Regions from separate parts of the Microcoleus sp. BROC3 genome, predicted to be linked through region 1. Evidence: riboswitches for the same ligand, from Rfam matches in the RefSeq annotation. Region 1 holds a riboswitch; each other region holds the start of a gene.

Region 1 (3,279 bases):
AACCCGGTTTCTAAGCGTCCAGAGTCCGTCAGTCTGGTGCTCTTGATTGCCATCAGCTCAGATTATCAGGATCTATCCCCAACTCTCGCAATCGCTGAGCCAATCGATCGGAACGTTCAGCCAATCGATCGGCGCGCTGCGATTCCTGTTGGGCGCGCTGGGCTGATTCTTTCACCTGTTCTTCAGGAGTCAGATAACGTTTTCCATCGGCATCATACCAATACAACCACTCCCTTGTCACCCCAGAATAACTTCCCCTTTCACAACCAATCCCCAAACCAATTTCAGGCATCCAAACTGGATGTCCTGGCTGTAACTCGTACTTCCCATTGACTAACTTGTGTACTTCCAAATGAGGTTTACGGCGGCGGCGAGAAGAATAAATGACGTAATAAAGTACGCCTAAAGTTTGATAAGTCTCCAATTTTGTGCTGTATTCCTTGCGATAAGTTGGGGAAACAACTTCTAGCACAAAAGTAGGCAGAACATTTTCATCCCACAGCACGTAACTGGGGCGCAATTCTTCGTCGTAAAATCGTTCTACTCCTAAACTTAAGAAAGCATCTGGGACAATGGGCGGTTCGTCAGGGTGATGATAAATACCCATATCTATGCCAAAAAACCAGTCCATGCGTTCTGCCCAAAGTATCAGCAAGATTGCTTTTAACAACCCTGGTATTAGTTCTTGCAGTTCGTTATCCACAGGCTTTTCATCTGAGTCTGGTAGTTCATCGGCTGAGGGCCAGTGCCTCGGAAATTTGTAATCTAACATGGCGGCTTTCCTCAAAACTCACTAAGATTATAGCGTTTACTTGTTTTGCGATAGTTGTCGATCTGGCTACAAACTACTTTATAAATACTAAAAGAATATTTATTTAACCAACCGCGAAGGCGCGTTAGCGAAGCGGCGCGTTCGCGCTATTGTCGCGAAGGAAGAGAAACAATAGAACCAAGAAAATAGGTAATCTCGACTGAGTTAATCTGAATGAATTTTTGTAAAAAATTTGCTGAGACTTACGCGATCGACTAAACTATGTCTAACCAGTCGGTTCTAATGGGGAGCAGCCGTTAGAGGAAACGGGGAAAGTTCGGTGCAAGTCCGGCGCTGTCCCGCAACTGTAATGAAGGTCATGTCGCTTTCTGAGTCAGGATGCCCGCCGATGTGTTAATTTACATAGTCTCATCTGCGAGGTTCAGCGTGAAGGCCAGAAATCGGAAATTGGTCAGCTTGGGATTGATGGCTGGCTTGAGTTGTTATATTGTCTTGGGCTCGGCAACGCCCGCCGCAGCTATGCACATTTCGGAAGGTTTTTTGCCGGTGCAATGGGCTGCGTTTTGGTGGATGGTGGCGCTGCCTTTTTTTGCAGTAGGTTTGCGATCGATTACTCGCATTACAAAAGAACACCCGGAACTTAAACTCTTGCTTGCTTTGGCGGGTGCGTTTACTTTTGTGCTTTCTGCTTTAAAAATTCCCTCGGTAACGGGCAGTTGTTCTCACCCAACGGGTACGGGTTTGGGTGCAATTTTATTCGGCCCTTCGGTGATGGCTGTACTGGGGGCTTTAGTCCTGTTGTTTCAAACGTTACTGTTAGCGCATGGCGGCTTGACAACGCTGGGAGCGAATATGTTTTCGATGGCGATTGTCGGCCCTTTCGCTGCCTATTTTATCTATCAATTGCTGTTGCGAACTGGCAGCCAGCGGGCGGCAATTTTTTGTGCGGCGGCTTTGGCAGATTTGCTGACTTATGTGGTGACTTCGATTCAATTAGCGTTAGCTTTTCCGGCAGCCAGCGGCGGTTTTGTGGCTTCGTTTCTCAAGTTTGCGGGCATCTTTGCTATCACTCAAGTACCGCTGGCTATCAGTGAGGGATTGCTGACTCTATTGGTCTGGAATTGGCTGCATTCTTACGGGAAGCCGGAGTTGGAAACTTTGAAATTATTGAGACAGGAGTCATAAGCCGTGAATCAAAAACCTACAAAAAATAACCAATCTACTTCGCGGCAAAATTGGCTGTTGGCTGGCGCGGTGATGGTTCTGGCAGCGTTTCCTCTCGTTTTTGTGCGAGGTGAATATGGTGGTGCCGATGACCAAGCTAAGAAAGCAATTACTGAAATTCAACCGGGTTATAAACCTTGGTTCAATCACTTGTTTGAGCCGGCTAGCGGAGAAATTTCAAGTCTATTGTTTGCGTCTCAAGCAGCAATGGGGGCTGGCGTAGTTGGGTACGTCATTGGGTTGTATAAAGGCCGATCGCAATCTCGGCAGCAGTCCGATCGTAAATCGTCGGAATGAACCATCAGATTGACAGTCTGGCTTATACAAATCGCTTGCGGGGGTTGCCGCCATCTCACAAGTTATCCTTTGCGATCGCCCTTTTAATTCTGTCTCTAGTTTCTGGGGCGATCGTCCAATTGTCGATCGCCCTTTGGTTGGCCGTCTGGATCGTCGTCTATGCGGGTATTCCGGGGAAACTGTATTTGCGGTTGCTGTCGCTACCGTTGATGTTTTTGCTGACAAGTTTGCCTGCTTTGGCGATGGGTGCGGTTGCGGGCGATCGTATCCCTGCAATTCAGTGGGATATTTGGCAAGGTTGGGGCATTAGCACCGGCACTTTTTATCTGTATGTGAGCCGCACCGGAATATACCAAGTGAGCTGGCTGTTTGCCCGCGCCTTCGCATCGACAAGCTGTATGTATTTCATCCTCTTGACGGTGCCATTTACCGAAATCTTGCAAATTCTCAGACAATTACGCTGTCCAGAGTTAGTCACGGAACTGCTATTACTAATGTATCGGTTTATTTTTAGCTTATTGGCGATCGCCGATGAACTTTGGATTGCTCAAAACTCTCGCTGTGGCTACCGCACTTGGAAGCGGGGAATGCAGAGTTTAAGCATTTTAATCGGGCAATTGCTTCAGCGAACTTTGGAAAACTACCGTCAAGTATCGCTGAGTTTAGCCTCGCGCGGCTTTAATGGAGAACTGCGGGTTTGGAATTCTTACCCTTATAAACCTTCGCGAAGATATACATTTGAAGCTGTGTTTGGCTGTACGGTTTTAACTTTGTTAGGTGTTGTATTTTAATCTAATTAAACTTTGGGGCGGGCGAGAAGCCCACCCCACTCCTGGTTTCAAGAAACAGGACTGTCAAAATTAGAGGTGCACCACATTAGCAATTCTAAATGAATTGTGAGATGGGCTTCTAGCCCGTCCAAGCTAGAAGCCAACCATCCCAAGCTTCATTTTATCAATATGACGTTTATGAACTAAAGTAATGAT
Region 2 (3,279 bases), on a different contig from region 1:
TTCTAAATCGGGCGGCAAGCTTGACAAATCTGCTTCGGCTCGAATTGTGGCGAAGGATTTGGTGTAGATTTCTGTTCCGTCTCGAATGTAGTCAATCATTGTTTAAAACTGCTATGGGAAGTTTGTTGAATTTTTGAAATTGATTTTTTGAATTAACCGCGAAGGCGCGTTACGCGGCGCGTAAGCGCTAGGACGCGAAGGAAGAAATCTCAAGAGAGATACAAAGAGAAATAATTAAAAATTGTCAGTTTGAATGGGATATTTTTTCACTTTAAAGTCCGATTTTCGGCGCTGAATAACTGCTGTAATTGGTCGATCGCCTGCCGATCGACAAACTCACCAAATGACTCCAAACGATCTCGAAACCGCTGATACACCCGCAACATTCGCTCGATCGCATCGGGCATCTCGATCGCACTCACCGCCTGAAAAATTTGTCGTCCGAAGGGCAAATCTTTTCTACCCGCATAAATGTCGTAACCTTCGATTATCTCGTCTCCTCGCTCAATCTGAATTCCTACCAGCGTGATATCAATTGGCCGGTGCTGGGCGCAGGACTTTTGGCAACCGCTGAAATGAATGTTAATCGGCAGGTCGATCGTCAATTTTTGCGCTAAATCCCTCACCATTTTTAGGGCGTGACTTTGAGTATCTGTCGCCGCCGACGCACAGCCGTTGCTGCCGGCACAAGCCACCAAGCACGAATCTAGGCGAGTCGCCGACGAGTGCAATCCCCAATCGGCTACTTGCTGTTTTACCTCAAAAAGCTGGGAGTTGGGGATGTCAGAAATCAACAGATTTTGCCACGGCGTAAGTCTCAGGGTACCGCTGGCTAGATTCTGGGCTAAATTTGCCAAATTCCGCAGTTGCTTTGATTCTAGCCTACCGAGAGGTAGTGCAATTCCCATGTAGGAGAAACCGGACTGTTGTTGAGGATGAATGCCGAGATGTAGGTGATGGGGGAGGGATTTTTCCGATGAGGCGATCGGGCGGGCGGGCAAGATGCCCACCCCACCAGGAACTTCACTCTTCGCTTCACAGGCATCTTGCCTGTTTTGGGGAAAGGTGCCAGATGTGAATTGCCATAAAAATGGTAAATTCTGCTGTACCTTTTCTAGATAACTTTCAGCGCCCCAATCTGTCAGCAGGTGACGCAAACGCGGTTTTTTGCCATCAATTCGAGGTCTATTTTTGGTGTATTCAAGATAGGTGCTAGCGAGCGCGGCTAATACTGAAATACATTGCGATTCTTGGATTGAAATTCCTGTATCGCCGTTTAAATGCAGCCGAAAAACGATTTTTGATTGGGTTGAACGCCCTTCTGCTGCTAATAAAATATCGTTGCGTAAATCGCGGATCGAAACCGATTCCCCGCCGTCGAAGCCAATACTGAACTTAGGCGAAAGTTCCGACAATTCGGGATGCGTTTGCAGGTAATCATCCCAAGCTTTCACTAGCGGGCGAGTATCGAGTAGCTGCTGGCGATCGATCCCTGCTGTCGGACTTGCCATAATATTGCGAATTGGGTCAACTTCAACGTGGCGAGACGCTATCCCCAATTCCTGCAAGCGGTTCCAGACTTCCGGGGCAATTTCCGAGTTCACTTCTCGGATTTGCAAATTTGCCCGATTTGTCACTTGCAAACAGCCGGTACTGTATTGATCGGCCAAATCGGCGATCGTCCAACACTGCTGCGCGTTTAAAATTCCCCCCGGAATCCGCATTCTCGATAAAACTCCGTCTCGGGCGATCGAACCGTAAAATAAACCCGGACAAGTCGGCAAATCAGTCAAAGCTAACAAATAATCTCCTCCCCGTGCTCCGCAGGGAATCCAAAAGTAAACGCCTACAAAGCGCCCCCGAAATCGGCATTCTGACTTTTACAGTTGCGGCACAGCGCCGGAATTGCACCGGACTTTCCCGCTTTCAGGTTTTAGAAAGGTATCACGAGCTGACCCACACAAAGCAAAACCCTCAACTTTCTTAACAAAACCCCTGGCGATCGCCAATCTCTCCCCTCTCATCAGCTTTCCTAATCGCAGTCATCAGTTTAACTGTCGCTACACCCCTTTACAAACCTTAACAACACAGTTAATAATATAAACATCATCCGAACATTGACAACCAAATACAGCAATCATAAAACCATGACCACAACCTTACAGCAGCGCGAAAGCGCCAACGTCTGGGAACGCTTCTGCGAATGGGTAACATCAACCGACAACCGCATTTATGTAGGTTGGTTCGGCGTCTTGATGATTCCCACCTTGCTAACTGCCACCATCTGCTACGTCATCGCCTTCATCGCAGCCCCTCCAGTGGACATCGACGGCATCCGCGAACCAGTAGCAGGTTCCTTAATGTTTGGCAACAACATCATCACAGGTGCAGTTGTTCCCTCATCCAACGCCATCGGTCTTCACTTCTACCCCATCTGGGAAGCAGCTTCCCTCGATGAGTGGCTGTACAACGGCGGCCCCTACCAATTGGTAGTATTTCACTTCCTGATCGGCATTTTCTGCTACATGGGTCGTGAATGGGAACTATCTTACCGCTTAGGTATGCGTCCTTGGATCTGCGTCGCTTACTCTGCACCAGTTGCAGCAGCCACCGCAGTATTCTTGATCTACCCCATCGGACAAGGTTCGTTCTCTGACGGTATGCCCTTGGGTATCTCCGGCACATTCAACTTCATGATCGTGTTCCAAGCCGAGCACAACATCCTGATGCACCCGTTCCACATGTTGGGAGTTGCTGGTGTCTTCGGTGGTAGCTTGTTCTCCGCCATGCACGGTTCTCTGGTAACATCTTCCTTGGTTCGTGAAACAACCGAAACCGAATCGCAAAACTACGGTTACAAATTCGGTCAAGAAGAAGAAACCTACAACATCGTCGCAGCCCACGGCTACTTCGGTCGTTTGATTTTCCAATACGCTTCCTTCAACAACAGCCGTTCTTTGCACTTCTTGTTAGGTGCATGGCCAGTTGTCGGCATCTGGTTTACCGCTTTGGGTATCTCCACGATGGCTTTCAACTTGAACGGTTTCAACTTCAACCAATCGATTATCGACTCTCAAGGTCGCGTGATCAATACTTGGGCTGATGTGATCAACCGCGCTAACTTGGGTATGGAAGTAATGCACGAGCGCAACGCTCACAACTTCCCTCTCGACTTGGCTGCTGGTGAGACAACTCCCGTAGCAATGGTTGCTCCTTCTATCAACGGCTAAGTTTTAGCTTTTGATTGACAAACAGCGCTCCTAGTAATAGGGGCGCTTT
Region 3 (3,279 bases), on a different contig from region 1:
AGGGCGATCGTAAAAATATTCTATCCGCGAACCCACACCTTGCAACACCATCCTCATCGGTTTCTTGGGAACCGCCACAAACCCTTTAATTCGATAGATTTCCTCCTGCTGCATCAAGGATTGCAGTTTTTTCACCAAAGCTTCAGGTTCAAATTCGCGATCGGCAATAAAGTAAGTCGAGTTAATATCATCATCGTGTTCGTGTTCCTCCTCAGTGTCGTGGTGACTCGGACGAGACTCCAAATCATCCTCAACCGCCGCATTAAATCCCATGAGCACATCAGGGTTAATTTCGCCACCTTTGCAGGGCACAATTTTCACACTCGGACGCAATTCTTGTTGCAACCAGCTTTGGACTTTCTGGTGAGTTTCAGCATCTACGCGATCGACCTTCGTTAAAAGTACCATATCGGCACAGGCTAACTGGTCTTCAAACAATTCCTCGATCGGAGTTTCGTGATCCAAACTATCATCAGCCTGCCGCTGTGCCATCAAAGCATCGATATCACCGACAAAAGTACCGCTAGCAATAGCTTCGCAATCGACAACAGCAACAACACCGTCTACAGTAGCACCCGTGCGAATTTCCGGCCAGCGAAAAGCTTGAATTAAAGGTTTAGGAAGTGCGAGGCCAGAAGTCTCTATTACAATACAATCAATTTGTTCTCTACGCTTCAACAATTCCTGCATAGTCGGCAAGAATTCCTCTTGAACAGTGCAGCAAAGACAACCATTTGTTAGTTCTACAATATTGCTGCTGACATTTTCTTCTTCGTCGCAAACTTGACAATCGCGCAGCAGTTCTCCGTCAATTCCAATTTCGCCAAATTCGTTGACCAGAACAGCAATGCGGCGACCTTGATTATTTTGCAATAAGTGCCGAATTAAGGTAGTTTTGCCGCTACCGAGAAAACCAGTGATGACAGTAACAGGGATTTTGTGCATTGATAATTTTGTGCTGATTTGGTGATGGGATATCTCGTTCCCAGGCTGTGCCTGGGAATGCTAATCTAGAGGCTCTGCCTCGCTGGAATAAAGGAGCGCTTTTAAGACGAGGCCGAGCCTCTGGCTATGCGCTCCCAGGCCGAGAATGTAGGTGACAACTTAAGACAGAAACCTACAATAAAAGTCGCTTTTAGGCGAAGTCTAGATCCCCCTAAATCCCCCTTAAGAAGGGGGACTTTGAGAATATTTCTTGTCCCCCCCTTATTAAGGGGGGTTAGGGGGGATCTAGATTTCGATAAAAACAAGAGAGACGGTCGGTTTGACGTTAAGTTGTCACCAATGGGCAGAGCATGGTAACGAGAAATGCTCTAATTTCCCAGCGGTGGAATCTTTGCTAAAACGCCTTTTTTCAGAGCTTGAGGACGCTCAGACCAAGGCAACAAACCGTCGGGTTTAGCATAGTATTGACCCGCGCATTCGAGTACAGCCTCGACGCTTTCCGACTCATTTGCTGGTAAATCGCCAAACAGATAAGTGTACTTTCCTACCGCAGCAAAAGACACCGCACAAGAGTGACTGCAAGCACTCATGCACTCAACTTCTTGAATCTCAAATTTATCAGAAAACTCCCAATCTTTAGCGAGTTGCGACAAATTTTCCATGAATTGTTGACCGCCGCTTTTGCCTTCGCGCTTGCCGTTTTTCCAAACACTAGCGCAAGCAGTGCAAACAAATAGACTGTGCTTGGTGCGTACAGCCGTGTTAATTCCATCCATCATCCGTACCTCGCAGATGCGTTCAAAAGTGAGTTAGATATCGGCGGGCATTCTGACTTGAGAAACCACAACGGTTTCATTACAGTTGCGGGACAGCGCCGGACTTGCACCGAACTTTCCCCGTTTCCTCTAGCGACTGCTCCCCGCTAGAACCGATCGCGAAATCACATCATACCGCACTTGCCGCCTTTTTTCAAAAAAGTTATGTTTGTAGGAGCGATCGTTTCGTTCTTAGTAAGGACTTTAGTCCTTATAACATAACGGCTTCAGGACTAAAGTCCTTACTACAAACCATAGTAATTACCTATGAACGCTTTTCCTGACTTTTCCAAACATGGCTATCAAATAACTCGCGAACTCGGATACAACAGTTTGGGCGGCCGCGTCACCTATCTCGCCACAAAAATTAACACAAAAATATCCGTTGTAATTAAGCAATTTCAATTTGCCCAATTAGGTGCTAGCTGGGCAGAATACGAAGCTTACGAACAGGAAATCAAAGTGCTGCAAAGTCTGGATTTTCCGGGCATTCCCCGCTATCTCGATTCTTTTCAAACTGACAGCGGTTTCTGCATGGTGCAGGAATACAAAAATGCCGAATCTGCTGTCGCGCGGACTTTTTCGCCGCCGGATATCAAGCAAATTGCGATCGCAAGTTTAGAGATTTTAGTTGACCTGCAATCTCAGAAACAGCCGATAATTCACCGCGACATTAAGCCAGAAAACTTGTTAATAGATGACGAACTCAATGTTTATTTAGTAGACTTCGGTTTTGCTCGGCTAGGAGGTGGAAATATCGCGGCTAGCAGCGTCGTCAAAGGCACGATGGGATTCATGCCGCCGGAACAAATGTTCAACCGAGAATTAACCAAAGCCTCGGATCTTTACGGCTTGGGGATAACGCTGATTTGTTTGTTAACTGGGACAAAATCTGCGGATGTAGGTAATTTAATTGATGCTAATTATGGCATTCATTTTCGGCATTTAGTACCGCCGTTGCAGCAGGGTTGGATGAATTGGTTGGAGAGGATGGTAGCGCCGAGAATTCAAGATAGATATCAGTCGGCTGCTGATGCTTTAGCTGCACTAGAAGCTTTGGATGTCAGCAGCTTGCCGAAAGTGAGAATTGAGCGCGATCGCATTCAATTCACAGCTACTGAATATGGAGAAATCTTAACAGGGACGATTGCCATTAGCAACCCAATTCCCGATACAATACTTTGTGGCAGGTGGGAAGTCACGCCGCATCCGAACGATCCGCCCCACACGCCCTACGACCACTCTTGGATCTCCTTTGAACCGCAGGCATTTGAAAGCAATGATATCGAGTGCAAAATCGCAGTCGATACGAGCAAATTGCTGGCAAGTCAAACTTACAACCGCCAAATCATCTTGCGCGCAAATTCTGAACCAGAAACTCATACAATAGAATTGCAAGCTACAACAGCCCCGCTGCCAGTACCGCAAAAAACTAATTTTTTGTCGGTATTCAGGCTGATTTTTATGTTCTGTTTGATCTTAGTAACTTTTATGTGCTGTTTGCTGTTAACAGTTTTGA

What was found. Region 1 has a riboswitch for cobalamin ahead of QUB30_RS20730 (energy-coupling factor ABC transporter permease). Riboswitches for the same ligand answer to the same signal wherever they lie in the genome.
Region 2: it holds a riboswitch for cobalamin, as region 1 does, so the genes downstream of both, cobG (precorrin-3B synthase) here and QUB30_RS20730 (energy-coupling factor ABC transporter permease) in region 1, are expected to answer to the same signal.
Region 3: it holds a riboswitch for cobalamin, as region 1 does, so the genes downstream of both, QUB30_RS22410 (DUF1636 domain-containing protein) here and QUB30_RS20730 (energy-coupling factor ABC transporter permease) in region 1, are expected to answer to the same signal.

Annotation. Positions count from the first base shown of each region.
Region 1 is NZ_JAUBTQ010000033.1:15,573-18,851, reverse strand. Features, by position in the region: gene QUB30_RS20740 (hypothetical protein) at 1-53, opposite strand, end outside; gene QUB30_RS20735 (Uma2 family endonuclease) at 53-772, opposite strand; cobalamin riboswitch at 1,030-1,176, shown strand; gene QUB30_RS20730 (energy-coupling factor ABC transporter permease) at 1,238-1,957, shown strand; gene QUB30_RS20725 (energy-coupling factor ABC transporter substrate-binding protein) at 1,961-2,293, shown strand; gene cbiQ (cobalt ECF transporter T component CbiQ) at 2,290-3,084, shown strand.
Region 2 is NZ_JAUBTQ010000117.1:1,419-4,697, reverse strand. Features, by position in the region: gene QUB30_RS32640 (precorrin-8X methylmutase) at 1-99, opposite strand, end outside; gene cobG (precorrin-3B synthase) at 267-1,802, opposite strand; adenosylcobalamin-variant (AdoCbl-variant) riboswitch at 1,859-1,938, opposite strand; gene psbA (photosystem II q(b) protein) at 2,148-3,230, shown strand.
Region 3 is NZ_JAUBTQ010000037.1:75,446-78,724, reverse strand. Features, by position in the region: gene cobW (cobalamin biosynthesis protein CobW) at 1-945, opposite strand, end outside; gene QUB30_RS22410 (DUF1636 domain-containing protein) at 1,314-1,724, opposite strand; cobalamin riboswitch at 1,747-1,893, opposite strand; gene QUB30_RS22405 (protein kinase domain-containing protein) at 2,028-3,279, shown strand, end outside.